DNA from 4 places in the Methylophilus sp. VKM B-3414 genome. Region 4 is predicted to be linked to each of the others. Evidence: predicted binding sites of a transcription regulator. Region 4 holds the regulator's gene; each other region holds the start of a gene.

Region 1 (8,083 bases), on a different contig from region 4:
AGGGATCACTGGCTACTGGCGCTTCGGCGACTGCTGTCATGTTTTTCTCCTATAAATAAATATTGCTTACCGCATTAACACTCAAACGCCTTCGGTTTTCTCTGAGCACTCCGTGTCCTTGGGGCTCAAAATGAATTTAAAAGCTTTAATTAGCCACAGAGAGCACAGAGGTCACAGAGAAATTCTTAGTTTGCTGAGTGCACTTGCTGCTTTTGTGTTTTATTGGCGAATCATTGCGTTTACGAAATCATTTTTTAATCACAGCACAGGCCAAACATTTATCCGGTACTACCTCTGTGCGCTCTGTGTCCTCTGTGGCTCAAAAAGCCTTTAAAACCTTTATTAGCCATAGAGCGCACAGAAGTCACAGAGAAATTCTTAGTTTGCTGAATGCACTTGCTGCTCTTGTTCTCGGTGTCTCTGTGGTAAATAGCCTTTAAAACCTATACCGTTTCTTCTTCCTCATCAAAGTCCAGCGCGGCTGCCTGGTCTTTGAGCAGGGCTTTGCGTAACCATGGGGGTGGGGTGCCTTTGAGCACGTCCTGCAATTTGCCCAGAATCTCTTCTATCGGTTCATCGGCGGTGACTTTGACCGGGTGTATCTTGTGCGCCACCACACGGGCAGCGGCGGAGCCACCGATGGCCGCCACATACAGCAGCGCACAGTCCTTGATAACTTCCAGCTTGGGTGCCAGCTTGTCTTCGTTGCCATCTTCTTTTAAATCGCCATCAAACGGCACCGAGTGTAAAAACGTCCAGCTTTCTGGCGTCAGCTCATAAATAGCCAGGTGCTTGGCCCAGCCAAAGTGGGCATCAACCCGTTTTAAATCCTGTGTGGCAAACGCGACTTTCATAGTGGGTTCCTTTACGGGGTTAACTGAAATGCACAGTGCTTTCTAAATGCATGTCGCTTGCGCTGTGGCAACTGCCAGCAGGCGTACAACTGTTGCAGCCGGTGGCGGCACCAGCCTCGCTTGCTGGTGCGGGATACCAGTGATCAGGGGCTGGTTCATGGCTCTGTGCCAGAAAGGTGTTGGCCAGTTCAAATGCCAGATCACGCGTGCCCCGGTAGCCCACGCTAACTTTGTGTGCGGCGCCGATACGGTCAAAAGTCGGGATGCCGATACGGATAAAAGGCAGATGCAGGCGCTCGGCCAGTTGCCTGCCGTGCGAGTGGGTGAGCAGCAGGTCACAGTCTTGTGCCAGCACTTCCAGATCTTCCAGATCACCGATTTGAACCTGTTCTATAGGCAGTTGCGCCAATAACGGCGAGTGGGTGGTGGTCACCGCGCGCAAGTCACAGCCCATCTCTAGCAAAAACTGGCCGTAGCTCCACAACATGTCGGGTTCGGCACCAATGGCGACGGTTTTGCCGCCGGTATAAAAATGCGCATCCAGCATGGCGTCCTGACACTGGCTGCGCTGGCGGCGCAGTTTCATCGGCACGGGAGTGCCGGTGAGTTCGGACAGGCATTGCACAAAGTCATCACTGGCGGCCAATCCGGTCAGCCGCTCAAACAGACGGTAGGGGACGCCACATTGGGCTTCCAGCGCCTGCGCTGCCGGGCGCATCTGCTCGCCGATAGCGAGCGTATAGCGTGCCGCGCCCAGGGTCTGTAACTGCTCCAGAGTGGTGCCGCCCAGTGTAGTCGGTGTAAAGTCGTCCGGGATATGGCCATCCAGCGAGCCGGAAATGTCGGGCACTATCACCGCCTCCAGCCCGAACAGTTCGACAATATCGCGAATTTCCTGCAAGTCACCCGGTGTTAAATGGCTGGCAGCCAGCACATTGACGCGGCGTGCATGGCGCACGCTCACAGGCTGTGCAAAGTGCTGCACTATTTTCAGCACCGCCTTGCTCCAGCCATCCTGAAACGCGCCCACGTAGTCAGGTGTCGATACATACAGGATATGCATGTCGGCCAGCTCGGGGTGTTTTTGCGCAATCAGTTTGAGATAGGCATCCACATCATCGCCCTTGGTTTCGGTCAGCCCCGTAGAGGCGATGCCGAGGATGGACGGCTGGTTGCGTTTCCAGATATTGACGATGGTCTGCTCGATATTGTCCATGCCACCAAGGATGGTGGTGACCTCGCTCATGGCCGTGGTTTGCATGGGGATCATTTCGCGGAAATGCCGCACAAACAATACCAGCCCGAATGAAGTACAGCCCTGCGAACCATGCAGGGTAGGCAGGCAGTGCTGCAAGCCCATAAAGGCCAGCGCCGCCCCGATGGGTGCGCTCATCTTGAGCGGGTTGACGCTACAGGCTTTACCGGGGTTGAGTACTTGTGCCATGGTCTTGCTCCCTTCAGGCCGCGATGTCGCCGCTGGTCAGTGGCGGCTCATCGCTGCTGACCGCCGTTTCCCACGGCGCTGGTTGCCGCACCTGTTGCCACACCGGGTGATACAGCGATTGCGTGATGTTTTTGACCAGTTCCACCATGCCCACATAGCCCGCATACGCATGGTGACGTTCCTGGTTAATATCCAGCCACGGCATTTTGGCCTTGAGCGCCACAAACTGGCTGCGCCCACCCGAGAGCATGATGTCGGCCTTTGCTTCCTTGAGCATGGCATACATGTCGCGTGGACGCATGTCGTCTATCATGTGCGCATCCTCGCCCATGATTTCCTTGATCTTTTCCTTATCTTCCTCGGTGGATTTTTTCACACTGGTGCCCACCACCTCCATGCCAGCCTCCTGCAAGGCTGAGACTACCGACCAGGACTTCACCCCGCCAGTAATCAGCAAGACGCGCTTTCCGGCCAGGCGCAGCTTGTAATCGGCAATTGCCTCCCAGGCGCGAGCTTCCTCACGCGCAATCACTGCTTCGGTGCGCGTCATCAACTCGGCATCCGCCCCTTGCTGTATCAGCAGGCGGGCAATCTGGCGCAAGCTGTCGCTCATGTCACCAATGCCATAAAACGAGCCTTCAAAAAACGGAATGCCATAACGCTCTTCCATCTTGCGCGCCACATTAATCATGGCCTTGGAACACACCATCATAGCCGCCTTGGCGCGGTGTGATTGCGCCACCTCAAGATATTTGGCATCGCCGGAAATACAGGCCAGCACGCGGATGCCCAGCTCGTCCAGCAGCGGTTTGACCTGCCACAACTCACCGGCCAGGTTATATTCACCGATGATATTAATGTCGTACGGCGTGGTGTAGTCAGGCTCCTGCGTGCCAATCACATGCGCCAGCAATGCTTCACCCGCCAGCTTGTTGCCCAGATTTTTTGGTCCGGCAAAGCCTGGTGAATTCACTGGGATCACCGGCTTGCCAAATTTCTCACTGGCTTTCTTGCACACCGCCTCGATGTCATCGCCGGTCAGCGCAGGCACACAGGTCTGGTAAACAAATACCGCAGGCGGGTCATATTTGCTGATAATTTCCTTGATGGCCTTGAACAGGCGCTTCTCGCCACCATAAATCACATCCAGTTCGTTCATGTCGGTGGTAAAGCCAGTTCTATAGAGACTGGAATCAGAGGACTTGGCGCCACGGTTATCCCAGGAGTTCCCCTCACAGGCAATCGGCCCATGTACCAGATGCGCGACATCGGTAATCGGCTGCAAGGCAATCTTGGCACCATCAAAGGCGCAGCCACCGGCGGCGGCACCAGGCGTCAATTGCTTGGTACAACCTTTCTTGCGTGCTTTTTCATCCTTGGCCTGATTTTTATCGCAGCCCGGCTCGTTAAACACATCCTGAATTGTTTCGTTCAATGCTGCCATGACAAGACACCTGTGGAGTTCTTGTTATGGATATTGCAAGGAGTGTGCCATGCGATAGATATGTTTTAACTTTATGATTCTAAAAGATATTATTTTAATTCATGGAATGTCGGAAAGAAGACAAATGCGACAATCGGTGTGGGAATGGATGGCATGTTGTAGGGTGGGCATGGATGCCCACGCGGGGGATTGCTTGTTGTTTGTGATGTTCTTTTTCGCCTCTAGGTTAGTGGTCTTTTTATAGGTTTCTTTTCGCCCATCGGCGAGTTACTTTTCTTTGCTTGCACAAAGATAAAGTAACCAAAAGAAAGTGCACCCCAGCTTCCGCTTGTTTCCTGCGTTGCTCGCCAAAATAAGCGCTCGCGAAACTCATCCTAGCGGGCTGCACACACCGCAGCCCACCGCGGGATTCGGACAGCCGCTCGCTTGATCTTATTTTGCCTGCGCTACTCGGCGCGGCAGATGGGGACCCCGAAAACCAGATTGGCGCAACGGTCCGTGGATTGAATAAAGGAATTGCTGTTTTTCAACGGTTCAAACTTCAACGATGCGAGTTTGGTGAGATAAATCCCATTCCATCGCGCTGAGTAGCGGAAACAAAGTAAGGAAGAAGGGAGCGACTGTCTGAGTCCCGCAGCAGCTCACGTTTTATGTGAGCTGCCAGGTCGAGTTTCGTGACCGCTTACTTTGTTGAGCAACGCAAGGGAGCCGAAGGCCGTGATGGCTGGGTGTCGTCCTCTTTGGTTACTTTCTGGGGGACAAGCACCAGAAAGTAACTCGCCTAGAGGCGAAAAATAACATCCCAAACAGCAATCAATCGTCCGCGTGGGCATTTATGCCCACCCTACGATAATCAATTAAACAGTCAGCAGAATAACGTTTTTACACCGTCATCCAGCTTAAACAGCAAAAGTCCTCAATCCATCTCTCTGGCATGGTTCAAACTATATTTCGGCAAAGCAATCGTCAACGCTTCACTGCCTATCTTCACCTGGCACGCCAGTCTGGATTGCGGCGTTAATCCCCAGGCTTTATCCAACTGGTCTTCTTCCTCATCAGTGGCAGCCGTCAGGCTGGCATTGCCTTGCTGGATAATCACATGACAGGTGCTACAGGCACACACGCCGTCGCAGGCGTGTTCCAGTGCAATGCCCGCGTGTAGCAAGGTGTCGCACAGCACTTTGCCGGGCTTGGCTTCAATCTGCATACCTTGGGGGCAGAGTTCGGGGTGGGGCAGGATGGTGAGTTGGGTCATACGGTCAGGCTTTCCAGATGCTGGCCTGTGAGTGCCTGCTGTATGCTTTGGTCCATGCGGCGTGCGGCAAAGCTGGCGGAGGCGGTGTTGAGGGCTTCGGTGGCATGGCGTAGGTCTTCGACTTTGTTGCTGTCACCCATGATCAGGGTTTCCGCCAGCGCGTAAATATGTTGCCAGATATGGTCCCATTCGGCTTTGCTGAGCAGGTTGTGGCCGTCTTCGGCCATGGCGGTTTCGGTGGCGTCCAGCAAGCGTCTGGCTTCCACCTGGGCTTCGCGCAAGGCGCGCATGCGCTTGTCGTGTTCGGCGTGTTCGACACCCGCACGTAGCAGGCGGGTGATCTCGTCTTCGCTCAGGCCGTAGGAGGGCTTGATGCTGATTTGCGCAGCGACGCTACTGGTTTGCTCGATGGCGGAGACTGACAGCAGGCCATCGGCATCGACCTGGAAAGTGACACGGATACGGGCGGCACCGGCCACCATGGGCGGGATGCCACGCAGTTCAAAGCGGGCCAGCGAGCGGCATTCGGCCACCAGTTCGCGCTCGCCTTGTACCACATGAAAGCTCATGGCGGTTTGGCCGTCTTTAAAGGTGGTGAAGTCTTGCGCGCGGGCAGTGGGCAGGGTGGCGTTGCGCGGGATGATTTTTTCGCTGAGGCCGCCCATGGTTTCCATGCCCAGCGACAGCGGGATGACATCCAGCAGCAGCCATTCCTGGTCTGAGCGGTTGCCTGCCAGCGCATTGGCTTGCATGGCGGCACCGAGCGCCACCACCTGGTCGGGGTCGAGGTTGGTGAGCGGTGGCTGTTTGAAAAAATCGGCCACGGCTTGCCGCAGTTGCGGCATGCGGGTGGCGCCACCGACCAGCACCACACCCTGAATGTCGTTTGTTTGCAAGCCTGCATCACGCAGTGCACGGCGCACCGGACTAAAGGTTTTGGCCAGCAGAGGCTGGCTCAGCTCAAAAAACAGTTCGCGGCTGAGGATGGCGTGGATGTCGCCGTGGCTGGACAGGCTGCAACGGAGTTCGGTGCTGCTCTGGCTGGTCAGGCGTTCTTTGGCCTGACGGCACTCGTTGAGCAGGCTGCGCATGTCGGCGGCATCCAGGGTGTGCAATTGCAAGGTGCCGCATAGCCACTGGTAGATGGCGAGGTCAAAATCATCACCGCCCAGGGCTGAATCACCACTGGTGGCCAGCACCTCAAACACGCCACGGTGCAAGCGCAGGATGGAAAAATCAAAGGTGCCGCCCCCCAGATCATAGATGCAATACACGCCTTCCGCGGCGTTATCCAGCCCGTAGGCAATGGCAGCGGCAGTGGGCTCGTTAAGCAGGCGCAAGACATTGATACCGGCCAGTGTGGCGGCGTCCTTGGTGGCCTGACGCTGGGCATCGTCAAAATAGGCAGGGACAGTAATCACGGCGCCGGTGAGTTCACCGCCCAGGCTGTGTTCGGCGCGTGCACGCAACACTTTGAGGATGTCGGCAGAAATTTCGACCGGGCTGCGCACCCCGGCCACGGTCTCCAGTTTGACCATGCCCGGGCTGTCCACCAGGCGATAAGGCAACTGCCCCAGGTGTTGTATGTCTTGCAGGCCGCGTCCCATCAGGCGCTTGACCGAGACGATGGTGTTGCGCGGGTCACTGGCGGCGGCAAACTTGGCCTCCCAGCCCACGGTGGTCTCAGCCACCTGATAGCGCACCACCGAAGGCAGCAGGTGGCGACCATGGTCATCGGCCAGTGCCACACATTCGCCACTGCGCACGGTGGCCACCAGCGAGTTGGTGGTGCCGAGGTCTATGCCGACGGCCAGTCTGTGCTGGTGGGGCGCCGCACTTTGCCCCGGTTCTGCAATTTGCAACAGTGCCATAGTCACTCCTCAGAATACGCTGCGCGGGCATGCCCCGCTGTGAAACTTAAACGCTGAAACTCTCGCCGCAGCCACAGTTGGCCTTGGCATTGGGGTTGCTAAACTTAAAGCCTTCGTTGAGGCCTTCTTTGGTGTAGTCCAGTTCGGTGCCATCGAGATAGACCAGGCTTGTTGGGTCTACCAGCACCTTAATGCCATGGCTTTCAAAAATCTGGTCTTCTTCACGCGCTTCATCCACAAATTCCAGCGTGTAGGCCATGCCGGAGCAGCCCGAAGTTTTAACACCGACGCGCAGGCCCAGGCCCTTGCCGCGGCTTTCCAGGAATTTTTGTACACGCCCGGCGGCGCTGGGGGTAAGGGTAACAGTCATGTTCGACTCCAGTGGTTTATACCGAGAACGAGCTGCCACACCCACAGGTGGAGGTGGCGTTAGGGTTGGTAATGACAAAGCGCGCGCCTTCCAGGCCTTCCTGATAGTCTATGGTGGCGCCCATCATGTATTGAAAACTCATGGCATCTACCAGCAGTGACACCCCGGCTTTTTCTACCACCATGTCGTCTTCGGCGACCTGGTCATCAAAGGCAAAGCTGTACTGAAAACCGGAACAGCCGCCACCGGTCACGTACACGCGCAGCTTGAGGCTGGGGTCACCTTCTTCGGCCAGCATTTCGCTCACCTTGCCGGCGGCATTGTCGGTAAAAATAATCGGGGTCGATAAAATGTCGTCACTCAAAACGGCTTCTGTCATGGCGGGCTCCTAGGCTTGGGGCTGGCAGGCGTCGTACTCGCCCTGTTCCAGCCCGTTTTTGTTGCGATAATCGGAAATGGCGGCGCGGATGGCGTCTTCGGCTAGTACCGAGCAATGGATTTTCACTGGTGGCAAGGCCAGTTCATCGGCAATATGGCTGTTCTTGATGTCCATGGCCTGATCCAGGGTTTTTCCCTTGAGCATCTCGGTCACCAGCGAGGACGAGGCAATCGCCGAGCCACAGCCATAGGTTTTGAATTTGGCATCCTCAATCACGCCCTCGGCATTGACCTTGATTTGCAGCTTCATGACGTCGCCGCAGGCTGGTGCGCCCACCATGCCAGTGCCCACATCCTCGGCATTCTGGTCAAAACTGCCCACATTGCGCGGGTTTTCATAATGGTCGAGGACCTTGTCGCTATAAGCCATATGTGTCTCCTTAAACAGCCGCCGCGCTGGGTTCGCG
Region 2 (8,083 bases), on a different contig from region 4:
CGCGGATCACGCGGATATGGTTAGGCGATTCTGCCAGTAACAGACTGCGTACGCGCTCCAGCACTTCATGAATGTTGGTGGGCTCATATTTTGGCACGCGGTGAGGTGCCAGCAGTCTGTCCATGAGGCTATGTAGTCTGTCAGCCTCTTTGATAATCACCTGGGTATATTCTTTTAGGCTGGGTTGCGGCAACTCAAATTCAAGCAATTGTGCCGCACCACGCAAGCCGCCTAGCGGGTTGCGGATCTCATGCGCCAGATTCCTGAGTAATTCAGAGTTGGCTTGCTGCTGTATCAACATGCGCTCTTCACGCGCAATACGCAATTGCTGATCCATTTGCACAAACTCCAGAATCAGCATGTCTTCCGGCGTTTGGTTGAACGCGGCTGAAATAGGGGTGGCTGTGCAGGTCACGGCCGTTGTATGGCCGCGTTGGGTGGTCAGTGCAAACTCATGCTCACGATATGGGCTCTGTGTTTCTATGGCGTTGGTCACGGCCATTTGCAAAATTTCGCAATTCACAAATACGTCATGGATATGCGCCCCTTGAATCTGGTTGGCACTAAATGCAAACAGAATCTCGGCGCTGGAGTTGGCGTAAGTAACTTCTAGTTGGTTATTAAGCAAAATGACTGCCGTGGCAATATGCTCTAAACCACTAAAGCCGTTGGGAGATTTCTGTACCATGTCCTGAGCTTGTTAAAAAGAGTGAATCACGCCCTGTTTTAAAGCAAAACCCAAGCCAATTCTTACAAGAAGCGTAAAAATGATTGAGCAAGCCCCCAAAATGGTGCATTTAAAGGTTGAGTTCTTTATTTAACAGCTCGATATTGCGCTCATGTGCCTGAATTTCCGCCTCAATCACTCGCAGTTTTTCTTCATACTTGGCGACGTTTCTAAACGTTTTGCCATTGGCGCCTCTGTAGACTTCTGGCGTGTTCTGGGCTTCTTCATATAACAGGCGAGCATTCTCAAGTGCTTGTTTTTCTTGAGAAAGCTCGTTCATTAATAGCTCTCGCCGCTTTTGGTCGCGTTGATTTTGTGTCTGATTATCGACTTTGGGAAAATCGGCCGGAGAGGGTGTTTTTACATTGGCTTTTTTCTCCCTGGCAGGGGGAGGAGGCTCTGCGGTTCTGGGCCCACTAATAATGAGCTCTGCCTTGCTTTTGCCTTCGGGTTTGATATTGGTATAGGTGGTGACGCCGTTACTGTCGGTATATTTGTAAATATCTGCCCAGCTTTGGTTGCACATGAGCGCGAAGGTGCAAATGTAAAAAAGTCTTTTCATGGCAATAGTTTAGAGTAGATCGTTGAGGGTATCAACGTCTGCTCGCCTAAAAACGTTGACGGAACAGCGCGCACATAAAAAAACAGGGCAGCCTGGGCTGCCCTGTTTTAGTGCGTGCTCTTGTGATTAGCAGGAGTAGTACAGACCAAATTCCACTGGGTGTGGTGTTTGGCGCAGTTTAGTGACTTCTTCCATTTTCAATGCAATGTATGCATCAATCCAGTCGTCTGAGAAAACGCCGCCGCGTGTTAAGAACTCGCGGTCTTTATCCAGATACTCCAATGCTTGTTCCAGAGATGAACATACTGTTGGGATCAATGCATCTTCTTCTGGTGGCAGATGGTACAAGTCTTTAGTCGCTGGTTCACCTGGGTGAATCTTGTTCTGAACGCCATCCAGACCAGCCATCAACAGGGCTGAGAAAGCCAAGTATGGGTTAGCAATCGGGTCTGGGAAGCGCGCTTCAACACGGCGTGCTTTGTCTGAATGCACAAATGGAATACGAATCGCAGCAGAACGGTTTTTAGCTGAGTAAGCCAATTTCACTGGTGCTTCGTAGTGTGGAACCAAGCGCTTGTATGAGTTGGTGCCTGGGTTGGTAATCGCGTTCAAAGCACGTGCGTGCTTGATGATGCCGCCGATGTAGTACAAAGCGAAGTCGCTCAGGCCTGCATAGCCGTTACCTGCAAACAGGTTTTTGCCATCTTTCCATACCGACTGGTGTACGTGCATACCGGAGCCGTTGTCACCAAACATCGGTTTAGGCATAAATGTAGCAGTTTTACCGTAAGCGTGTGCAGTATTAGTCACTACGTATTTCAGGATTTGTGTCCAGTCAGCACGTTGTACCAAGGTCGCAAACTTAGTACCGATTTCACATTGACCGGCTGTTGCCACTTCGTGGTGGTGCACTTCAACAGGCACGCCCAGTTCTTCTAAGGTCATGACCATGGCAGAGCGGATGTCATGCAATGAATCGACAGGAGGCACTGGGAAGTAGCCGCCTTTAACGCCTGGACGGTGGCCAGTGTTGCCGCCCTCGAATTTTTCACCTGAGGACCAAGCGGCCTCTTCGGAGTTGATTTTCACAAAGCTACCACCCATGGTGGCATCCCATTGTACGCTGTCAAAAATGAAGAACTCTGGCTCTGGACCAAAGTAAGCAGTGTCGCCCAGGCCGCTGGATTTCAGATAAGCCTCTGCGCGCTTAGCCAGGCTACGTGGGTCACGGTCATAGCCTTTGCCATCGGTAGGGTCTACCACGTCACAGGTCAGAACCAGGGTTGGTTCGTCAAAAAATGGATCGATGAATGCGGTGCTTGCATCAGGCATCAATTGCATGTCAGAGGCTTGAATGCCTTTCCAGCCAGCAATGGAAGAACCATCAAAGGCATGACCTTCGGTAAATTTATCTTCGTCGAAGGCAGACACTGGCACGGTCACGTGCTGCTCTTTACCTCTGGTGTCGGTAAAACGGAAATCAACAAATTTGATGTCGTTTTCCGCAACCAGTTTCATTACGTTTGCAACGGACATTACATTCTCCTCAGTGATCAAGATCTAAAATGATTCAACTTGCGCACGCAAAAAAGGGACATGTTGCGGATGTCCCGGAACGTGAGCAAATATAAAAACACAAACTAGCAAAACAAATAGATATGTGGAATTTTTGGTTTACGAATTCCATTGAATCTTAGGATGTAATAGTAGCAGGAAGCATGCCACCCAAAAACAGGCATTTTGCATGGATATGAGATATCTGACATAAAAAAGCAAAATCAATGGGCACTAATTAGGTGCACTGCAACAAATTGAGCACAAAAATGGTGCCAAATGTGTTTGCATGGCTTTCACAGGTATACTCGCGGTTTAACTAAGTGATTGAAAGAGTGAAGGTGTCATTTGGAGAGTGTTGAAAAAATCTTGCAACAAGCCGCTCAGCGTGCTCAGCAAAATGGTTTGCCGTATGCCGGCGCGATGACGCCCCAGGAGACGTATGCGCTGATTAGCCAAGATCAAAATGCGGTGTTGGTGGATGTGCGCTCACGTGCCGAGTTGGAGTTGGTTGGGCGCGTGCCGATGGCGGCCCATCTGGAATGGGCATTTTATCCAGGCATGATTGCCAATCCTGAGTTTGCCGATCAGCTACAGGCGCTGGTTGATCCTGCGCGCACCGTCGTATTTATGTGCCGCACGGGTGGCCGCAGCCATAATGCTGCCTTGCTGGCGCAAAAACTCGGATATCCCAACGCCTACAATATGCTCGAAGGCTTTGAAGGCGAAGCGAATGAGGCCAAGCAAAGAACCCTGATCAATGGCTGGAAACATGCAGGCTTGCCCTGGTCCAACTAGGTGATCTTGGTATGTCGGTTGAAAAATACGCAGTCATTGGCCACCCGATTGCGCACAGCAAATCGCCGTTGATTCACCAGGCATTTGCGCAGCAATTTGGCAAGACGATTGTTTACGAAAAGGTGTTGGCACCTCTGGATGGCTTTGCGTCCACGGTGCAGCAATTGCAGCAGCAAGGGTATGTGGGTGCAAATGTCACGGTGCCATTCAAATTTGAAGCCTATGACTTGAGCCAGACTTTATCTGAACGCGCGCAGGCGGCCGGGGCAGTGAATACCCTCAGTTTTGGGCAAACGCAAATTCAGGGCGACAATACTGACGGCTGTGGGCTGGTCAATGACATTCTCAAACATCACCAGACGGTCCTAGCCGCAAAAAAAATCTTGTTGCTGGGCGCAGGCGGCGCGGCGCAAGGCGTGATGCTGCCGTTGATTGCACAAGGCCCGGCGCAATTGACCATTGCTAACCGCACGCAGGATAAGGCGCAAGCCATGCTGGATAAGTTTGCGGGCGCGGGGGGGCAATGTGGCGTCTCGCTGGCTGTGACCACGTTTGCAGCACTTACCGAGACCTATGATGTGGTCATTAATGCCACTTCTGCAGGATTGACTGAAACGCCATTACAGTTTTCATCGCATGTGTTTGGCACGCATACCCTGGCTTACGACATGATGTATGGCCGGGAGACGCCGTTTATGCAGCAGGCGCGTACCGCAGGCGCACAGGTGGCAGACGGATTGGGCATGCTCATAGAGCAGGCGGCAGAAGCGTTTTTTATCTGGCATGGCTTGCGTCCTGACACGGCCCCAGTGATTCAGACATTCCGCTAATCTTCTTTCAGTCATGAAACAAAGCATCAAGCTGTTTTTTGCCCTGTTTTTACTCTGGGCCTTGTTATATCAGGTTTGGATACTCGGCCATATTTTGTGGTGGGTAGATCACAATCCGGACGCCACTGCCTTCATGCAGGCGCGGCTGGAAGTGATGCAAGAAAGCCATCCCGAAGCCACCATACAGCAGCAGTGGGTGCCTTACGCCAAGATTAGCAACCATTTAAAACGCGCAGTGATTGCGGCGGAAGATAGCAAATTCGTTGACCATGAAGGCTTTGACTGGGTCGGGATCGAAACCGCTTTTGAGAAAAACCTCAAGAAGGGCAAAATCGTCGCTGGCGGCTCCACCATTAGCCAGCAACTGGCCAAGAATTTGTTTTTATCCGGGCATCGCACGCCCTGGCGCAAAGCACAAGAAGCGGTGATTACCTTTATGCTGGAAAAGCTCATGACCAAGCGCCGGATTCTGGAAATCTACCTGAACGTGATTGAGTGGGGCGAGGGCGTGTTCGGTGCACAAGCGGCGGCCAAGCATTACTTTCACGCTTCGGCCGCCAGTCTGGCACCCGCCCAAGCGGCGCGCTTGGCGGCCATGATTCCTAACCCGCGTTTTTATGATCTGCACCGCAGTACCCGCTATTTAAATCGCCACACCGCTACCATTCAGGCGCGCATGCGATTGGTCAAAATACCCTGATTTTACGGGCCTGATTTAGGCATGAACGTGAAACACGCCTGCATACAATGTTTGCTATCAATGGATTTGATACATCATTTCCATCGGCGGTGTATGCAGATGCACCGTCAGGCAGGTTGCATGTTGACCTTAGCCTTTGACAGCGAGATGTTTTACAAGGGTGTGAGGTAACGGCCAGGTAACTGGCCGTATTTTTTTGAACGCATCCACGCTTACCTCACCAAACTTCAGTAGGTGGCCGGTATTAACTGGACCCGATATCAAACATGGCGTCCAGATCCTGTTTGCGGTACGTGCGCAGTGATAGCATGGTTTCGGTTCTCACAATGCCGTTGATGGCAGCCAGTTGGTGGTTCACCAGTGCAGAGAGTGCCTCGGGCCCGGTGACTTGTATGACGGCCACCAGGTCATATTGACCACTCACTGAATAGACTTCTGTCACTTGCGCTAATGATGCCAGGGTTTCCGCCACCGTGGCCATTTGTTGGCGCTCAGCGTTCACCAGCATAATACACGTCATCATAAGACACTCCTTTTCAAGACCTCCGCCTGTGCGCGGCGGAGGCTACGCCCTTCAAACGGTTTTGGTCTGTACCGGCATCTTCTGTGCAGCATGAGGCTGATGGCGTTGCAGCAGGGCCTTGTGCAAATACTGAAAATCCGCCGGATCAATCGGTAAAAACCACTGCTTGAAGCGGGTCGCGACGCCCAGCGGCAGGCGCATGTCCGATAACAACTCGTCAATATGATGCAGTGAGAACGGAATGATATTGGTGCCTTTAGAGTGTTTGCCTTCTGTACGCGCTTCCATCCATGCCAGACGTTCCTTGATTGTGCTGCGTTGTGCTTCTGCGGTCGGCAACTTCATCTTTCCACCAATCCAGTCGGCCAGCCAGTAAGCGCCTACTTCGGCATTGAGCTGGCTAAAGAATGAAGAGTTATAACCATTAAACGCCAGACCTGGTATGCCAACCGGTGCCATCGACCGGTACAGCACAAAATTACCTTCTGCATCGGTCACATGTTTCATCACTTCATCAGTTAAAAAAGGCACACGCTGATGCCAGCCTGTCCCGCAAATCACAATGTCGGCTGGCAAGCGACGGCCATCGGTTAAATGTGCATAACGCACGCCATGCTCAATGCTAAAGCCTGTGATGCTGTTTTGTTTGGCAACGTCAATATGACCCGCTCCCACGCTTTCAAAGAAACCTTCGGTGACCAGGCTGACGGTGCTACGCGCAATCGATTCTAGTGGCTGGTCAGGCTTGAGGCCCAGTTTTTCGAGGCGGCATTGGCGGTTGATGACCCACTGCACCTGATTCAGCATGCTGTTACGGATTGGTTTGCCGATGCCGTGCAAAAAGCGCTCTATACCTTTAAGCCGGATATATTTAAACAAGCCTTCGCCCATGCGCGTCAAAAACAGGTATTTGTAATTGAGTACATTCATGAGTCGTTTGGGCACTTTCCAGATCAAATGTCTGGCCACCACCGTGGTGCTCGCCGCTTGCTGGCAAACCGCTTGTGCCACATCGGTAGAAGATTTGCCGTAGCCCACAATCAGCACATGTTTGCCTTTGGCATCTGCAAGCTCCTTGAACTCGCTGGTGTGGCAAATACGGCCACCTGCGGCGGTAAATTCGGCTGCACCCGGATAGTCCGGGATCATGGGCTGCGAAAAAATTCCGTTACAGACAATTAAAAAATCAAAATGTCGCGTTTCCTCTGCTTTGCCTTCGGTCTTGACGGTGAGTTGCCAGCCTTGACCAACCGGTGTAGCCAATTTCACTTCGGTATTCAAGCTGATCAGGTGTGCAAAATTGAACTGCTTGGTATAGGCATCCAGATAGTGCTGCACCTGCTCGCCACTCGGCCACTCAGGGTAATGCTTGGGATAGGGGAAATCTGAAAAGGCATAGGTGGACTTCACATTTTGTGTGGTCAGGCTAGGGTAGCGTCTGGAGGCGCTCCACACCCCGCCGACGTCAGCCTCCTTCTCAAACACCGTGACCTGGTGACCAAATGCAGTCAGCACTTTTGCTGTACTCAAACCGGCAAACCCGGCACCCACAATCGCAATATTCATACGGTTTCCTTTGCGCTTAAAAAAATCATACAGGGCCTATCCCTGTATCGTCGGCTGCAGTATTGAGCGAGCAAAGTTTGCCGACTATCCAGAAACTGCCTGCACTATCCGCGTTCGGCAACAACCTGCATGCGCACTGCATTTGGCTGCGCAATGCGGATAGTGGCTGCACGGAGCGGATAGCCCCGCCGTCTGCGCTGCGAGAAAGTAGAAACCACAACGAAGGTGATCACTTGCCTTCCCACCCTTCAACCGAGCAAGCGAGACGAAAAATGGGACAAATGATAGAAATCAGCGCGCAATTCCCGGCCTTTAAAGGCTATCTGGCCCTGCCAGCCACCGGCAGCGGGCCGGGCCTGGTGTTGTGCCAGGAAATTTTTGGCGTGAATGCCAATATGCAGGCCATTGCCGACCTGTATGCCGAAGAGGGTTATATGGTGCTGGTGCCAGATTTGTACTGGCGCCTGCAGCCTGGTATTACCCTGACCGATGCAGCCGAGGATATGCCGGCCGCGTTGGGCTATTACCAGCGGTTTGATGAAGCTACCGGCATGCAGGATGTCCAATTGGCCATCAGCTGTTTGCGTGGCATGGCAGGGGCCAGTGGCAAGGTGGGTGTGCTGGGCTATTGCCTGGGCGGCAAGCTGGCTTATCTGGCGGCCAGTCAGACCGATGCCGATGTGGCGGTGGGTTACTACGGGGTAGGTATAGAGCAGGCCTTGCCACAGATGGCTGCGCTACGTTGCCCGTTAACCCTGCATATTGCTGAGAAAGATGCCTTCTGCCCACCTGCGGCCCAAGCCGAGATTCTGGCTGCAGCCAG
Region 3 (8,083 bases), on a different contig from region 4:
GCTGTACTAGAGGGACATGCAATATTGGTTGAACCACTTCCAGATTGGCATTTTCCCGCATAAGGATAAGTCCCGGCCACCTGTTTGCCGTTGGTATCCACGTAGCGGACACCACATCCGCAGTCAGAGCCGCCTAAATAGGTATCCACCACATGGTAATACCGCACTGGATTACTTGAGCTCACTGGATACAACAAAGGAATATTAATAGTCACCTTTGCAGTCACAAAGTCATAAGGATAGGTATAACTCCAGTCTATTGTTACTTGTGGCCCGCCTCCGACATTGCTCCCGGGAACGGTGAACTGCGAACGGGTTGTCTGCGCGTTTCCAGCTGAGGCGTTGGCCGGCGTCACCGCTGTCATCGCTTGAGGGGTATAGTTTGATGGCGAATCATAGGCAAAATGATCAGGTCCATAAATGGTCTTATTACCACGGATGTAAATGCCGTTATCAAGCCTATTCTTCGATCTTGGACTAATAATTGTGTCTTGTGGCGTCATATCTTGGTCTGGCTGACCTGAGAATAACTGGCCCGATCCATTTAATCGTTGCACCTGGATTTGTGTGTAACGGTCAATAAAAACTCTTAATCCGTTACTGCTGCTCGTACCACCATTCTGGTTCAGGATGGCCGTCGCAGCCAACACGAATCCCGGAGCTAACAGTCCGGCAATACAAAGCCCCCATAAAACAGTTAATCTCAACCAGGCAAACAATGTCTTATTCCTTCTCAACTACACTCTTCTGTACCCATCAGGCAACGACTCAAGCTCACTGTTACTTTGCGCTCAATATAATCAAGCGCGCCAGCCGCTCCTTTTGAGGCGGTAGCGGTAATGGTATACATGCCGATATTCTGTGTCCCTGCCCGGTCTTGTGGCATCGGGTTTGTTTGATTACATGTCAATGCAATGTTAAAGCCATTAATCGTAAACGGATTAGGCGGCGTAGGGCATGGTTGCATTGAGGCCGACCCTGGCGCAATCACCTGATAAGCCGCCCACTCGACGCCAGCCTTGGCAGCCAGGTAAGCTTGTGCACCTTGCACATCCTGTATCGTGCCTTGATTGGCCAACAATGACAGCCGCATGGAATAACCCACAAGCGACGCCAATATCACCATTAAGAAGATTGCCACAGGCAACATAAATCCTTTTATGCGATGAAGCGTATTTTTCATGGCGAATTCACCACATTAATCAGGTTAACCAGGCGCACAACGCCACCATTTTTACTGAGCTCTAGCTGTGCTATTACCACGCCGCTATGCTGCATGACGCCTTCTGTATAAGTAAAACTACAGCCCGTGACATCTTGCGCAACGATACTCGGGGTGAGTCCGGCAAAGTTTGAGGGGTGCGCAGAGGGAATCGCGTAATTTGAATACATCAACAGGCGTCGGTTGGCTAAATCGCACACATAAAATACGGCTCCGTTCACCACATAAAAACGGCTCCCTGGAGAAGGCAATGGAAAGGCGGAACCACTAAATGTAAGCGTGCTGAGATTAGTGCCAGTGCTGGTTAAGGATCGAATCGTATCCCCCGCATACACATCTGCTCCTTGAATACCAAGGTTATAAATCACCAACTGGTCGCCAGAGTCTACAGAAGGCACACGGTCGCCGAGTACGTTAAAAGTGTCATTCGCACTGACAAAATCCAGCGTATCCTGCTGGTAGCGGCCGCCAGCTTTGATCGGCACAAACTCTACATAGGAATTATCAGCAGCCACCCAGACACTGTTTGGCAAGGCGTTGCGGATATCGCGTGACATGCGGCGCAATGAGATATCGGCGCGATCAGCGAGCTCATAATAAGCCTCGGAATTCACATAAGCCAAAATGGAATTTTTGATAAAGGTGACGGAAATACCGCCGAGAATTGCCATCACCACAATGACGATGACCAACTCCACCAAGGTGAAGCCTGAAATAGCAGATTTGGGTTGGTTAAATTTTCGGCGCATAACGAACCCTGTATCCAGTCAGCCGGATGGTAGTGTCTGCGGGACCTGTCACCGTAATCACAATCTGTAACACCGCATCTGCTGGCAGCGCTGCAAAAGCACCACTCCCGCCCGCCTGAGTAATTGCAACGGATGCCGCGTAAGGGTTTAAGCCCGGTAAGGCAGTCGCATTGCCAATGCGGCAAATGCCGGCACATCCACCACCAGGCATGGAAAATCCACCATAATCGGCCACATTATCAAATGGATCGGTGGCACTGTAACGGCTCTCTGTAGAGGGAGTGGGGCCATTTAAGGTCGCATTTTGTGGATTGGTACAATCGCCATAACTTGTCGCCGTAGAAGCATTCGGGTCATCGGGATCACAATAAGTAAAAGGCATTTGCTGGACTTCTTGCATCAGCGACTCAGCAATGGCGATTGCTTGCTTGCGCGCCAGTGGATCTGCAGAATGACGTCCCATAAATGAGAGCGCACCGATAACACCGGCGATGGCGGTGGTGACAATCACCATAAACACCACCATCTCCACCAATGAAAAACCTGCATGCAAGCGCACGCACAATTTGCCTGGTTGTCTGTAAGAGTGATGTTTGTTGTGATGCATTGTTATTATCCAGCCTGTAACTGGTGGACTGATCAGTGTATGTATCCGGTGTCCGCCTCAACAGTCACGGTCACAGATTGCGCATTATTTTTCTTGTTGGTCGCTTTATAGTTAACCGTAGAATTAGGCACCACCCGCCCGAGTGCGTCAAAGCCAACGCTTACGTTGTCTGAGGTGATATCCACATTCTTGCTGCTGGTAAATACATATGCAGCAGTCGTCTCAGGATTGATCACTGCCTGATTGCACGCGGTATCGAAACATAAGCTAACCGTATCTGGCACCGCATTATTGAGAATCACATACACATTCCGACGCTGGGCAATTGCCGTTTTTTGCGCATAGCGTAATGTAGATGAAAGTAAACCCGCGTCACCGCGGGTTTCGAAGATATCGCCGTTGGCAAATCTAGGAGCAGCTACCGCCGCTAATATCCCCATTAGCATAATCACAACCACAAGCTCAACGAGGGTAAAGCCCTTCATTACCAGCGCTTAGCTAACAGGCATTACCTACAGTTGCCAAACCAGTAGTAGGATCGTAGGTAATAACACAACTCCCTTTAGTGTAGGTTGCATTATTACTACCAGCTGCGAATGTAAAACCTGCTCTATCTTGAATCGCCGCATCAATGCCACCACTAGTGGCAGCAGGCCATCCTTCACCAGTTGAACCTGCAGCATTTACCGTGACATTAGTATTATCCATTTTTACAGTTGTGCCCGAAGCACCACCTGCTATCCATGCCGCCTTGGCCAAGCTTGCTGCTGATGACACCGCACCAGCCAATCCTTGTGCAGCCGCTTTTTGCGCATTTGCTTGCACATTGATAAATCTCGGCAAGGCTGTCGCAGCCAAAATACCGAGTACAGCAATCACAACCACCAACTCAACTAATGTAAAACCAGCTTGTTTTTTCATTACTCAAACTCCTAATCAAAATGCCCTGCCGTTCTTATCACAGTGGCAGGTTAACACTGCGTTAAACTCTCATTAGCAAATACTATGCCAGACAATTTTGGTCCATTGACTCTGGTCCAGTTTTTAATCATGCCAGAGAATGAGTTTAACTCCCTTTAAGCATCACTGAACTCATATCCCATATTGGTAAAAACACCCCCAACGCAAGTATTAACACTAGCACCCCTAGAAATACAATCAAAATAGGCTCAATCTGGGCACCCAAAGTTTTAACGTCATACTCCACATCGGACTGATACATATCAGCAACCTCCTGCATTAAGGTGTCCAAGGAACCGGACTCTTCACCTACCGCAATCATTTGCAAAACCAGTGAGTTAAAGACCCCGGTTTGCGTCGCAGTTCTGAGAATGGTCTCACCTCGCTCGATGCCTGCAGACATGCTTAAGATTTTGGCCGAAATATAGTCATTTTCAACCGTTTGTGACACTAGCCGCAACGCGGAGAGAATGGGCAATCCACTCCGAGTAGACAGCGCAAAGCTACGCGCAAAACGCGCCATGGTACCTTTAAAAATAATTTTTCCAGCAATCGGGATACGCATTTTGATACGGTCCCAATTAGACCGACCACTTGCCGTTTTAACATAAGCTTTAAAAGACCAACCTGCCGCGGCTATCATGCCGATCAGTACAAACCAGTAGTTGCGCATGAAGTTTGAAAAAGCGATCAGCATTTTTGTAATCAATGGCAAATCGGCATGCATGGTGGCAAACACTTTTTCAAACTGCGGAATCACCATGACGTTAATCACCACAATGGCAATGGCCATGGCGGTAATTACAAACATGGGGTATTGCAAAGCTGATTTGATTTGCCCACGCATAAAGCGGTCAAACTCTATATGTTCGGCCAAGCGCAGAAAAATATTGTCCAGATTACCCGTTGTCTCACCCACTCGAATCATACTTATGTAAAAATTATCGAACACCTTTGGGTGTTCAGTCATGGCAACCGACAATTCTCGGCCAGAATCCAGGCCCACGCGCAATTGGCCAATGACTTGCGCCAGCTTAGAGTTGCCCACCGAGCTTTGAATTCCTGAGAGGGCGCGCATAATCGGAATCCCAGCCTTGAGCAAGGTATACATTTGCCGACTGAAGATCATTACTTCAAGACTGGTAATTTTCTCTTCAAACAGGTTAATCGCAACAGCACCCGTTTTCTTGGGCTTAATCTCTACCGGCGTAATTCGGGTACCAATTAACGCGGTGCCCAAGGCATCGGCATCGGCGGCTTCTTGTACCCCAGTCACCACCATGCCATCTTCGGTACGCCCTTTGTATTCAAATAATGGCATAGGCGTTATTCTTCAAACTGGTTATCGACACGCATGATTTCTTCCAGCGTGGTTTTACCTTCAATCGCCAATTGCAGCGATTGGTCGCGCAGGGTTTTACCTTTGAGACGTTCACGCGCTTTTTTGATAAAGATGTTGGTATCCGGCATGTTGGCTGCCATTGCCAGCTCATCGGTCATTTCAAGAAACTCATACAAGCCCACCCGCCCCAGATAACCGGTGCGGTTGCAATGTTGACAGCCTTTGCCATGGCGGAAGTTGGTCGGTAAGGTTGCATCCGGCAACACCTGATTGAGCCACACTGTTTCACTCTCTGTAGGTGCATGCTCTTCAGCACAGTGCGGGCAAATTAGCCTTACCAGACGTTGCGCCATAACACCGAGCAAGGACATGGCCACCATAAAGCGCGGCACGCCCATGTCAATCAAACGCACCGGAGCAGTTGAAGCATCGTTGGTATGCAAAGTGGAAAGCACCAGGTGACCCGTCATGGAGGCACGCAGACCGGTTTGCGCAGTTTCTTCATCCCGCATCTCGCCCACCAGCACAATATCGGGATCCTGCCGCAAAATGGCACGTAGCAACTTGGGGAAGTCCAGCTCGATTTTTTCATTCACCTGCGTCTGAATAATGCCGGGTAAACGATACTCCACCGGGTCTTCCACCGTAATGACTTTGGTCTCAGGCGTATTTAGCTCGCTAAGCGCTGAATAGAGGGTGGTGGTTTTACCACTCCCGGTAGGCCCGGTAACCAGTACCATGCCACTGGGTCGATTAATCATTTTGCGGAAGCGTGCCAGCAAAGCCGGCGGCATACCCAGTTTATCGAGCTGAAAATGGGCAGTGTTCTGAATCAGCAGACGCATGACCACCGTTTCGCCATACTGCGTTGGCATGGTCGAAATACGCATATCGACCGCCTTACCTTTGACCGAGAAGCCAAAACGACCATCTTGTGGCAGGCGCTTTTCAGAGATATCCAAGCCAGCCATGATCTTGAGACGCATGACCAACGCAGTGGCAATTTTGATATCTGCCTGGGTTTGAAAATGCATGACACCATCAATCCGAAAGCGGATCAGCAGCTTGTTGTCTTGCGGCTCAATGTGCACGTCAGACGCTCGCACTTGCACCGCGTCCTCAAAAATCGTCTGCAACAGCTTGACCACAGGCGCATCGTCCACGCCCAGGTCTACACCCATCATGCTTGAGAGATCGGCATTGCTGTCTGCCAGGTCCTCTTGCAACTCAAGCGCCAGTGAAGAAATCTGCTCAGTCTGGCGATAGGAACGATCAATGGTCTGCATGAGCAGACTCTCTTGCACCACGACGATATCAATATCACGCCTGAGCAGCCTGACCAACTCGTCATAGGCATAGACATCCGAAGGGTCAACCATCGCCACCAGAATGCTGTCTGGGCGCTCTTCGAGAAAAATGGCACGGAAACGACGTGCCTGCACTTCAGGGAGTTTTTGAACCTGCTTGGGATCCAGCTCATACTGGCCAAGATCCAGGAAAGGGATATTGAGCTGATGTGCAACGGCTTCAGCAATTTGCCGCTCGTTGGCATAGCCTTTTTCAGCAATCACCCGTCCAAGGCGGCGGCCTGTCTTGCGCTGCTCTTCCAGCGCCTGATCCAGTTCAGCTTGGGTCATGAAATTCTGTCTGACCAGAATTTCACCTAATCTAATTTTCTCGGGACGAGCCATGGCGTTGTAATTATTTATCTTGAGATACTTTCTCGACTATCATATCACCGTCATACTATCCTTGCGTAAGCAAACAAGCAGCCAAACATGTTTCATATCGTGCTTTTCGAACCCGAAATCCCGCCCAATACAGGCAACATTATCCGTCTCTGTGCCAATGCAGGTGCCAAGCTACATCTGGTCAAACCACTGGGTTTTGAACTTTCAGATAAACAGTTAAAGCGGGCTGGGCTGGACTACCATGAATATGCAGCGTTGACCGTGTATGAAAACTGGGCGGAATGCCAGCAAGCGCTGCATGGAAAACGCATGTTTGCCTTGACCACCAAAGGCAGCACGCGCCACAGTGATTTGCAGTTTAAAGACGAGGATGTATTTGTGTTTGGACCAGAGTCACGTGGCTTGCCAGAAGAAATTCGCGCCCAATTTGCGGCAGAGCATCGTGTCAGATTGCCAATGTTGCCGCATAGCCGTAGCCTGAATTTATCCAACTCAGCCGCAATTTTGCTGTATGAAGCCTGGCGACAAGTCGGATTTACCGGTGGTGTTTAAAATCACCTTCTAAAACTTACAGACAAAAAAAGCCCCGATTAAGGGGTAAATCGGGGCAATAGGCCTCATCGTAAAGGCTTCCGCTCAGGGAGGAAAGAAGCGGAAAGATGATTCATCATCATCGTGCAAGTATGAGTGTAAGAGGTTTTAAAAAGTTCCAGAAAAATGTTGAGTGCAACGATTTGCCGACTACAAGCACGTGCTTAGACTGCGCCTGAAACGCTGCATCATGCGATAATAACGGCATGTATTCTGAAAATAATCTGTTACAGGGCCTGAATGATAAACAACTGCAAGCGGTCACCCTGCCGCATGTCTCGGCACTAATTCTAGCCGGGGCGGGCAGTGGCAAAACCCGCGTGCTCACCACACGGATTGCCTGGCTGATCCAAACCGGGCAAACCTCCCCCATGGGCCTGATGGCAGTGACGTTTACCAACAAAGCAGCCAAGGAAATGCTGACCCGCCTCACCAGCATGTTGCCGATTAATACACGCGGCATGTGGGCAGGCACATTTCACGGCTTGTGTAACCGCATGTTGCGCGCGCATTACCGTGAAGCGGGCTTACCGAATACCTTTCAGATTTTAGATACCGCCGACCAGCTTTCTGCCATCAAGCGCGTGATGAAACTGATGAATGTGGATGATGAAAAATATCCACCCAAGCAGGTGATGGGCTATATCAATAGCTGCAAAGAGGAAGGCCTGCGTGCGGATAGCGTCGATGCTTACGACGGCCATAGCCAGAAACTGCGCGAAATTTATGCGGCCTATGATCAGCAATGTAACCGCGAAGGCGTGGCCGATTTTGCCGAATTATTGTTGCGTTGCTACGAGCTGCTAGAACGCGAACCGCACATCCGTGCGCATTATCAGCAACGCTTTCAATATATCCTGGTCGATGAGTTTCAGGACACCAACCGTCTGCAATACCTGTGGCTAAAACTGTTAGGCGGCG
Region 4 (8,083 bases):
GGCCTGAACAAGCCTTACACGCAAATTTATGGTCAGCAAGGACGTGTTTCCGCCAATGGTAAACTGGTCGAGTTTAGCAAACAGGTCAAGGTGATCCGCCAAGCCTCCGCCACCAAGCCAGAAACACAAATGCAAACCGAGCGGCTTTGGCTGGAGCCGGATACCGAGGTAGCACACACAGACCAGCCGGTGGTCATCCGCCAAAAACCGGCGACAGTGATTACAGGCACGGGCATGCGTTTTGATAACCGGGCTGATACCATGCAATTGTTTAACCGGGTACATGTGCATTATGAGCGTCCACCCGTCGCCAGCAATTTGGCAAGCCCGGCCCAGGCGTCAAACACAGAACGCCAATGACCGTTGATTATGGAGAAATGAGTTGAACACGCACAAGCCCTTATTTTTAGCGATCTGCATGAGCGTATGGGCGCTATTGTCCATGCCGCTGAGTGTGCTGGCCGAAGAATCCGACCGAGATCAACCGATAGAGCTTGAGGCGGATACCGTGACCGTGAACGATGCTAAAAAAATTAGTATCTACACGGGCAACGTGATTCTTAATCAGGGCACTTTGCAAATCAAGGCGGACAAAATGATCGTACGCGAGGATCAGGACGGCTTTCAACATAGCACCTGTACCGGCAACCCCACCACATTCAAGCAAAAACGTACCGGTAAAGACGAGTGGATGCAAGGCAGTGGTCAACGTATCGAATACAACGCCCGCATGGATAAAGTGCAACTGTATACCAATGCCTGGGTTAAACGTGGTGAAGACATCGTGACCGGGGACTACATCAGCTACGACGCCAATGCCGAGTATGCCGAGGTGATTGGCGGCACCAAAGCCAACCCGAACGGGACGGCTGGCAGCCGCGTCAAGGCCACCATACAGCCTAAAAATAAAACCACACCGCCTGTCATTGACAACAAGCCAACCTCTCAACAGGGATTACGGATGAATCGCTCCTTGCAACTCAAGGTCGAACCTGCCCCTGCCGAAAACACTGGTGAGCAAGGCAAAGAGTAAGCTTAAAGATGGAAACCATGGCAGCAGATCAGAACCATTTGCAGGTTAACCGCCTGAAAAAAACCTATCAGGGCCGTACCGTCGTCAAAAACACGACGCTTGAGTTACGCAGTGGCGAAGTGATCGGCTTGCTGGGTCCCAACGGGGCAGGCAAAACCACCAGCTTTTACATGATTGTAGGGTTGGTTGCGCTGGATGAAGGCAACATTACGCTGAATGGCGCCGACGTGAGCCGCGCGCCCATGCATGAGCGCGCGCGCATGGGCTTGGCTTATCTGCCCCAAGAAGCATCCATTTTCCGCAAGCTCAGCGTAACCGACAACATCCTCGCCATTCTTGAAACCCGTCCCTATACGGAAGAGCAACGTGAGGCGAGGCTTGAATCCTTGCTGGATCAATTGCATATCCAGCACATCCGCAACAGTCAGGCCGTCAGCTTGTCTGGTGGCGAACGTCGACGCGTTGAAATTGCGCGCTGCCTGGCCACTGACCCTAAATTTATTTTGCTGGATGAACCGTTCGCCGGGATTGATCCGATTGCGGTGATCGAAATCCAGAAAATCATCCGCTACCTGAGCAGTCAGAATATTGGTATTTTAATCACCGACCACAATGTGCGCGAAACGCTGGATATCTGTGACCGCGCTTATATTGTCAATGAAGGCGCTGTGTTTGCAGCAGGCACGCCCGATGAAATCATTCAGAACGAAGGTGTGCGTGAAGTGTATCTGGGCAAGAATTTTAGGCTGTAATCCGTCATGAAACAGAACCTGCAATTACGTATTTCGCAAAATCTGGCGCTGACGCCGCAGCTGCAGCAATCGATCCGTTTGCTGCAACTTTCCACGCTGGAACTGAACCAGGAACTGGAAACCATCCTGCAGGAAAACCCGTTACTGGAAATGTCAGACGGTGAAGAAGGCGAGTTTGAAGATAACACACCGCCTCCCCCCACTGTAGAAGCTGAGCCGACAGATGCCAGCTCGTTTGACATGGCAACGCAGCAAGAGATCACCGCACCGGCAGAAAGTCTGCGTGAAGACTTGCACGATGAGCTGGGCGGGAGCGAGAGCGACCTGCCCAATTTAAACGAGGAATTCACGCCGCCAGAGTTTGAAGATGATTATGAAGAGTTTGGCAGCACCAGCAACTGGGACGAAGCCGGACGCAATCATCAGGAAGACGAAGACAGTGACTTTTCCAGACAGGAAACCACCAGCATCAGTTTGCGCGAGCATCTGATTGATCAGATACAACTGGCACATTTATCGCAACGTGACATGAGCCTGGTCAAACTGCTACTGGATAGCATCACTGATGATGGCTATCTGGAGCAAGATCTGCAGGAGATTGTGGAGCACTTGCCACTCGAACTTGAGGTCGAGCTGCTGGAACTGGAAACCGCCCTCAAGCTGATCCAGAATCTGGACCCTGTAGGCGTAGGTGCGCGCGATTTACGCGAGTGCCTGCTCTTGCAACTGACGCGTTTGCCGCAAGAAACGCCACACTTGCAAACCGCCATTGCCATTGCCAAAGACCACCTGGCGCTGCTTGCCAACAAAGACTTTGTCAAACTGCGCAAGGTGCTTGGTTGCGATGAAGCGGTACTCAAGGCGGCGCAGCACCTGATCCGCCAGCAAAACCCCAGACCCGGCAGCGAGTTTTCCAGCTTTAGTCACGATCACTTTATCCAGCACGATGTGGTGGTTAAAAAAATCAAGGGCATTTGGGTCGCCTCCTTAAATGATGGCGTGATCCCCAAACTGCGCATCAACCAGATGTATGCGGACATCCTCAAGCGCAACCGCGAGAGTTCAGGCCAATACCTGCAAAGCCAGATGCAGGAAGCCAAATGGATGATCAAGAATATCCAGCAGCGTTTCTCGACCATTTTGCGCGTGTCGCAAGCCATTGTAGACCGCCAACGCAACTTCTTTGAGCATGGTGAAATAGCCATGCGCCCACTGGTACTGCGTGAAATCGCCGAAGAACTCGACTTGCATGAAAGCACAGTTTCACGTGTCACCACGCATAAGTATATGCTCACACCGCGTGGCGTCTATGAACTCAAATACTTCTTTGGCAGCTCGGTAGCCACAGACGCAGGCGGCTCCTGCTCTGCCACCGCCATCCGAGCCTTGATCAAGCAAATGGTGGCCGAAGAAAACCCGAAAAAGCCTTTGTCGGACAACCAGATCACCGACACACTGGCACAACAAGGCATCGTCGTTGCCCGCCGTACCATAGCCAAATATCGCGAGTCCCTTAATATTCCGCCCGCGAACTTGCGCAAAACGCTCTAAACAAAAAAGGCCGCAGATGCGGCCTTTTTTGTTTCTCAGCTCCGATCACCTGATTGTGATCTTGGCAAATTTACGTTTACCCACCTGTGCGATCACTGTCACACCTTTAGTCAAAGGCAGATTCTTATCATCCACCTTGACGCTGTCGAGCTTGACGCCGCCTTGCTGCACTGCGCGCATGGCTTCACTGGTGCTTTCAACCAGGCCCGCCTGTTTTAACAATTGGCTAATGCCGATGCTGTCGCCTTCAATGGTCACTTCAACTTCGGGCACGTCATCCGGGATGCCGCCTTTGGCACGGGTCTGGAAGTCCTGCAAGGCTTTTTCAGCCGCGGCTTGACCATGGAAACGCGCCACAATTTCTTGGGCAAAGCCGACCTTGATATTGCGGGGGTTTGCGCCACTGGCGACTTGCGCCTTCCATTCGGCAATGGTTTCCAGCGTCGCAAAAGACAGCAAATCAATATAGCGCCACATCAGTTCATCTGAAATCGACATGATCTTGGCAAAAATAGTCTCTGGCGCCTCGCTAATGCCAATGTAGTTACCGAGTGATTTGGACATTTTATTGACGCCATCCAGCCCTTCCAGCAGCGGCATCATCAGCACACATTGCTGCGACTGGCCGGCCTGCTTTTGCAATTCACGCCCCATGAGCAGGTTAAACTTCTGGTCGGTACCACCGAGCTCAAGATCCGCTTGCAGGGCGACCGAATCATATCCTTGCAGTAACGGGTACAGAAACTCGTGAATCGCAATCGGTTGATTACCCTTGAAGCGTTTGGAGAAGTCATCGCGCTCCAGCATGCGGGCCACGGTATGGCTGGCAGCCAGCTTGATCATCCCCGCCGCACCGAGTTCACTTAACCAGTTGGAGTTGAAAACAATCTCGGTTTTGGTAGGATCCAGTATTTTAAAGACTTGTGCAGCATAGGTATCGGCGTTGGCCTTGACCTGCTCCACGGTTAAGGGTGGACGGGTGGCGCTTTTGCCAGTCGGGTCACCAATCATGCCGGTAAAGTCACCGATCAGGAATAAAATCTGATGGCCCAGATCCTGCAACTGGCGCAATTTATTAATGAGGACGGTATGACCCAGGTGCAAGTCGGGCGCGGTAGGGTCAAAGCCAGCTTTCACACGTAACGGCTTGCCTGTTTTCAGTTTCTCGACCAGCTCCTGCTCGATCAGTAACTCATCTGCGCCACGCTTGATAATGGCCAACGCCTTGGCAATTTCTGGGCTCAATGCTGGCACTTCAGATGAGGGTTGTTTGGTATCGGTCATGCGGGTATCCGTCAAATACAACGATGCGCACTGATGGCACCGTCTCAAATAAGTAAAACAGCTATTTTAACGTAATCCCATGCATTTCTGTAAGCGCGGCTGGAGCAGTGTTAAAATGACACCCATGCAAGTTTCTGCCGATCGCTCCCAGCCACGTTTGTTTATTGGACTGATGTCTGGCACCAGCCTGGACGGGGTGGATGCCGTGCTCACCTCGCAATGGGGCGAGCAACTGAGACAAACGGCCACCTATTTTCTGCCCTACCCTGACGCGCTTAAACAGCGTCTACTGGCCTTGCACACGCCCGCCAATAACGAGTTACACGAGGCCGCAGTGGTTGCTAACCAGCTCGCAGAACTCTACGCGCAAGCCGTCAAGCAACTGCTTAAGCTCGCCGACATCCGTGCCGAGGCCGTGACAGCCATCGGTTGCCATGGCCAGACCATCCGGCACTGTCCGACACTGGCAGAGGGCATGGCATACACCATACAATTGGGCAACCATGCCCGCTTGGCAGAATTAACAGGGATCACGGTCATTGGCGACTTCAGAAGTCGCGATATTGCCGCCGGCGGCCAAGGCGCACCGTTAGTGCCGGCCTTCCACCAAGCGGTGTTTACGAGTGCAGACAGGCATCGCGTCGTCATTAATATCGGCGGCATTGCCAACTTGAGTGATCTGCCAGCACACGGACAAGTCACAGGCTTTGACTCGGGACCCGGCAACCTGCTCATGGATGCCTGGACGCAGCAACACACAGGCCAACCCTATGATGCGGGCGGGCACTGGGCAGCTGGCGGGAAAATTAATCCAGACTTGCTCAATGCGATGCTGGCCGATCCTTATTTTGCACTGACCGCACCTAAAAGTACGGGACGCGACCTGTTTAACGACACCTGGTTAATGCAACTGCTGCATCAGTACCCCGACGGTGCACAAAATGTGGCGCGTACCTTGCTTGAGTTAACAGCAGTGAGCATCACCGATGCACTGACGCGATTCTGCCCAGGGGCTCAGGAAGTCTACGTCTGTGGGGGTGGTGCACATAATCTGGCCTTGCTGAATAGACTGCAGGCGCTGTCTGGTCAGTCCATACAGCTGACGGATCAATTGGGCGTTGGCGTGGACTGGGTGGAAGCGGTCGCCTTTGCCTGGCTGGCGCAACGCTGTGTAGATCATTTGCCGGGCAATTTGGCCGCGGTAACAGGTGCGGCTGGGCCACGTATTCTGGGTGCCGTTTACCCCAACTAAGCACCGGCAACGACGCGTAGCAATGATTCCCAAAAGCAGTGCAAACGCACCAGTGACTTGATTACATCTGGTGCAGGCTTTTGATTGTTTTTTTAACTTTTCCGCGACAGTCACCGCACAAGCGGTGATAAAACAAAACGATTGCGTATAATTTAACCAACTTGATTAAAGACTGAGTACGTTATGGCTACCAAGGCGACCATTACATTTGACAACGATAGTAGCGCAATTGAGCTACCGGTACTAAAAGGCTCACTGGGCACGGATGTGATTGATATCCGCAGCCTGGGTAAACATGGTTATTTCACGTTTGATCCTGGCTTTATGTCTACTGCATCGTGTACGTCTGGCATTACCTTTATTGATGGTGAAAAAGGGCTGCTTTACTACCGTGGCTATCCGATTGAGCAACTGGCCGAGAACTGTGACTTCCTTGAGGTCTCCCACCTGTTGCTGCACGGCGAACTGCCGGATAACAATCAACGTGAGGAGTTCGTGAGCACCATCAGCGAACACACCATGTTGCACGACCAGATGAGCAATGTATTTCGTGGGTTCCGCCGCGATGCGCACCCGATGGCGGTCATGATCGCGGTCGTAGGCGCCATGGCGGCTTTCTATCCAGACAACAACAATGTGTCCGACCCGGAATCACGTAAAGTGGCTGCCATGCGCCTGCTGGCCAAAGTTCCCACCATTGCCGCCTGGAGCTATAAGTACAACATCGGCCAGCCATTCATGTATCCCAAAAACAAATTGGGCTACGCCGAAAACTTTATGCACATGATGTTCGCCACGCCCTGTGAAGACTATGTGCCCAACCCGATTCTGGCCCGTGCGTTTGAGCGGATTCTGATTCTGCACGCAGATCACGAGCAAAACGCTTCTACCTCTACCGTGCGTCTGGTCGGCTCCAGCGGCGCCAACCCGTTTGCCTGCATCGCAGCCGGCATCGCCTCGCTATGGGGCCCCTCACACGGTGGCGCCAACGAAGCCACACTTAACATGCTGGAAGAAATCGGCGACGTCAGCCGCATCGGCGAATTTATCAAACGCGCCAAAGACAAAACCGACAGCTTCCGCCTGATGGGCTTTGGTCACCGCGTTTATCGCAACATGGACCCCCGCGCTTCTATCATGCGAAAAACCTGCCATGAAGTGCTCAATGAACTGGGCCTGCACGATGACCCGATGTTCAAACTGGCGATGGAACTGGAAAAAATTGCGCTTGAGGACGAATACTTCGTTTCGCGCAAACTCTATCCAAACGTGGACTTCTACAGTGGCATCGTCATGCGCGCCATGGGCATCCCCAATTCGATGTTTACGGCGATTTTTGCCCTGGCCCGCACTGCAGGCTGGATTTCACAATGGTGTGAGATGAATGCCGACCCCGAACAGAAAATTGGCCGCCCTCGCCAGTTGTATGTGGGGTCTGAACGTCGGGAATTCGTTCCTTTGCATCAGCGTTAACATAGCAGCATAAAATAAAAACGCCGGATTTCTCCGGCGTTTTTATTTTAGGATTATGCTCGTTGCACCTCGAACCGATCTACATGCCCCGGAGAGAATGCAGCGATCACTGCCTCAAACACGCGGCTCGCCTTGTCTGAATTGTCCTCTTGATAGTTGCAGACAAACACATCCAAAGTCACATAACGCGACTCCGGCCACGTGTGTATCGTCAAGTGGGACTCCGCAAGGACCAGCGCACCAGTCACACCCTGCCCCTGACCAAAGCCATAGAAGCTCTCGCCTACAATAGTCAATCCTGCATCACTGACCACTTTTCGGCAAAAGTGCTGACAGTGGTCTACACGGGTCATCAAGGTCAACCCTGGATCCACCTCATGTAAATTGGCCATCAAGTGTAATCCACTATGCGCGAATCTTTTCATAAACGAACTGAAGCAATACAACGATCACTATTTTGAAGTATATTTACAATAATTGGTCGATTCGCATTGTATAGTAATTTTGCGTTAACCATGTCCAGTCAAATAAAAACAAACAGGGAGCCAGAGTGGGTATTTTTGACTTTGTAAAAAAACAATTTGTTGATGTCATCCAGTGGACGGAAGAGGGTCATGGTGTACTCGCTTATCGTTACCCCATGATGGATATGGAGATTCAGTACGGCGCCCAGTTAACCGTAAGGGACTCGCAAAGCGTATTGTTTGTGAACGAAGGTCAAATTGCCGACAGCTTTGG

Evidence for each region. Region 4 encodes sigma-54, which starts transcription at its own class of promoters, with help from an activator protein. Its sites were predicted from a motif close to TGGCACNNTTCCTGCT; they were not measured.
Region 1: the regulator sigma-54 is predicted to act here: its motif matches at 3,777-3,792, upstream of nifE (nitrogenase iron-molybdenum cofactor biosynthesis protein NifE).
Region 2: the regulator sigma-54 is predicted to act here: its motif matches at 2,998-3,013, upstream of glnA (type I glutamate--ammonia ligase).
Region 3: the regulator sigma-54 is predicted to act here: its motif matches at 3,574-3,589, upstream of Q9292_RS05360 (type II secretion system protein).

What each region holds. Positions count from the first base shown of each region.
Region 1 covers NZ_JAVTLI010000001.1:138,613-146,695, forward strand. Annotated here, with positions in the region: gene Q9292_RS00685 (NifX-associated nitrogen fixation protein) at 1-40, opposite strand, end outside; gene nifX (nitrogen fixation protein NifX) at 444-854, opposite strand; gene nifN (nitrogenase iron-molybdenum cofactor biosynthesis protein NifN) at 874-2,298, opposite strand; gene nifE (nitrogenase iron-molybdenum cofactor biosynthesis protein NifE) at 2,312-3,742, opposite strand; gene fdx (ISC system 2Fe-2S type ferredoxin) at 4,659-4,997, opposite strand; gene hscA (Fe-S protein assembly chaperone HscA) at 4,994-6,868, opposite strand; gene iscA (iron-sulfur cluster assembly protein IscA) at 6,915-7,238, opposite strand; gene erpA (iron-sulfur cluster insertion protein ErpA) at 7,255-7,617, opposite strand; gene iscU (Fe-S cluster assembly scaffold IscU) at 7,627-8,046, opposite strand; gene Q9292_RS00730 (IscS subfamily cysteine desulfurase) at 8,057-8,083, opposite strand, start outside.
Region 2 covers NZ_JAVTLI010000003.1:48,375-56,457, reverse strand. Annotated here, with positions in the region: gene glnL (nitrogen regulation protein NR(II)) at 1-688, opposite strand, end outside; gene Q9292_RS02530 (DUF4124 domain-containing protein) at 798-1,289, opposite strand; gene glnA (type I glutamate--ammonia ligase) at 1,416-2,825, opposite strand; gene Q9292_RS02520 (rhodanese-like domain-containing protein) at 3,192-3,641, shown strand; gene aroE (shikimate dehydrogenase) at 3,653-4,471, shown strand; gene mtgA (monofunctional biosynthetic peptidoglycan transglycosylase) at 4,485-5,171, shown strand; gene Q9292_RS02505 (Lrp/AsnC family transcriptional regulator) at 5,416-5,694, opposite strand; gene Q9292_RS02500 (NAD(P)/FAD-dependent oxidoreductase) at 5,746-7,260, opposite strand; gene Q9292_RS02495 (dienelactone hydrolase family protein) at 7,533-8,083, shown strand, end outside.
Region 3 covers NZ_JAVTLI010000003.1:637,368-645,450, reverse strand. Annotated here, with positions in the region: gene Q9292_RS05385 (DUF6701 domain-containing protein) at 1-737, opposite strand, end outside; gene Q9292_RS05380 (hypothetical protein) at 734-1,093, opposite strand; gene Q9292_RS05375 (prepilin-type N-terminal cleavage/methylation domain-containing protein) at 1,180-1,971, opposite strand; gene Q9292_RS05370 (type II secretion system protein) at 1,955-2,578, opposite strand; gene Q9292_RS05365 (Tfp pilus assembly protein FimT/FimU) at 2,611-3,063, opposite strand; gene Q9292_RS05360 (type II secretion system protein) at 3,077-3,499, opposite strand; gene Q9292_RS05355 (type II secretion system F family protein) at 3,645-4,859, opposite strand; gene Q9292_RS05350 (GspE/PulE family protein) at 4,865-6,517, opposite strand; gene trmL (tRNA (uridine(34)/cytosine(34)/5-carboxymethylaminomethyluridine(34)-2'-O)-methyltransferase TrmL) at 6,659-7,123, shown strand; gene uvrD (DNA helicase II) at 7,369-8,083, shown strand, end outside.
Region 4 covers NZ_JAVTLI010000006.1:83,713-91,795, reverse strand. Annotated here, with positions in the region: gene lptC (LPS export ABC transporter periplasmic protein LptC) at 1-360, shown strand, start outside; gene lptA (lipopolysaccharide transport periplasmic protein LptA) at 383-1,033, shown strand; gene lptB (LPS export ABC transporter ATP-binding protein) at 1,042-1,785, shown strand; gene Q9292_RS06775 (RNA polymerase factor sigma-54) at 1,792-3,336, shown strand; gene tyrS (tyrosine--tRNA ligase) at 3,382-4,620, opposite strand; gene Q9292_RS06765 (anhydro-N-acetylmuramic acid kinase) at 4,745-5,872, shown strand; gene gltA (citrate synthase) at 6,056-7,345, shown strand; gene speD (adenosylmethionine decarboxylase) at 7,399-7,770, opposite strand; gene Q9292_RS06750 (SPFH domain-containing protein) at 7,896-8,083, shown strand, end outside.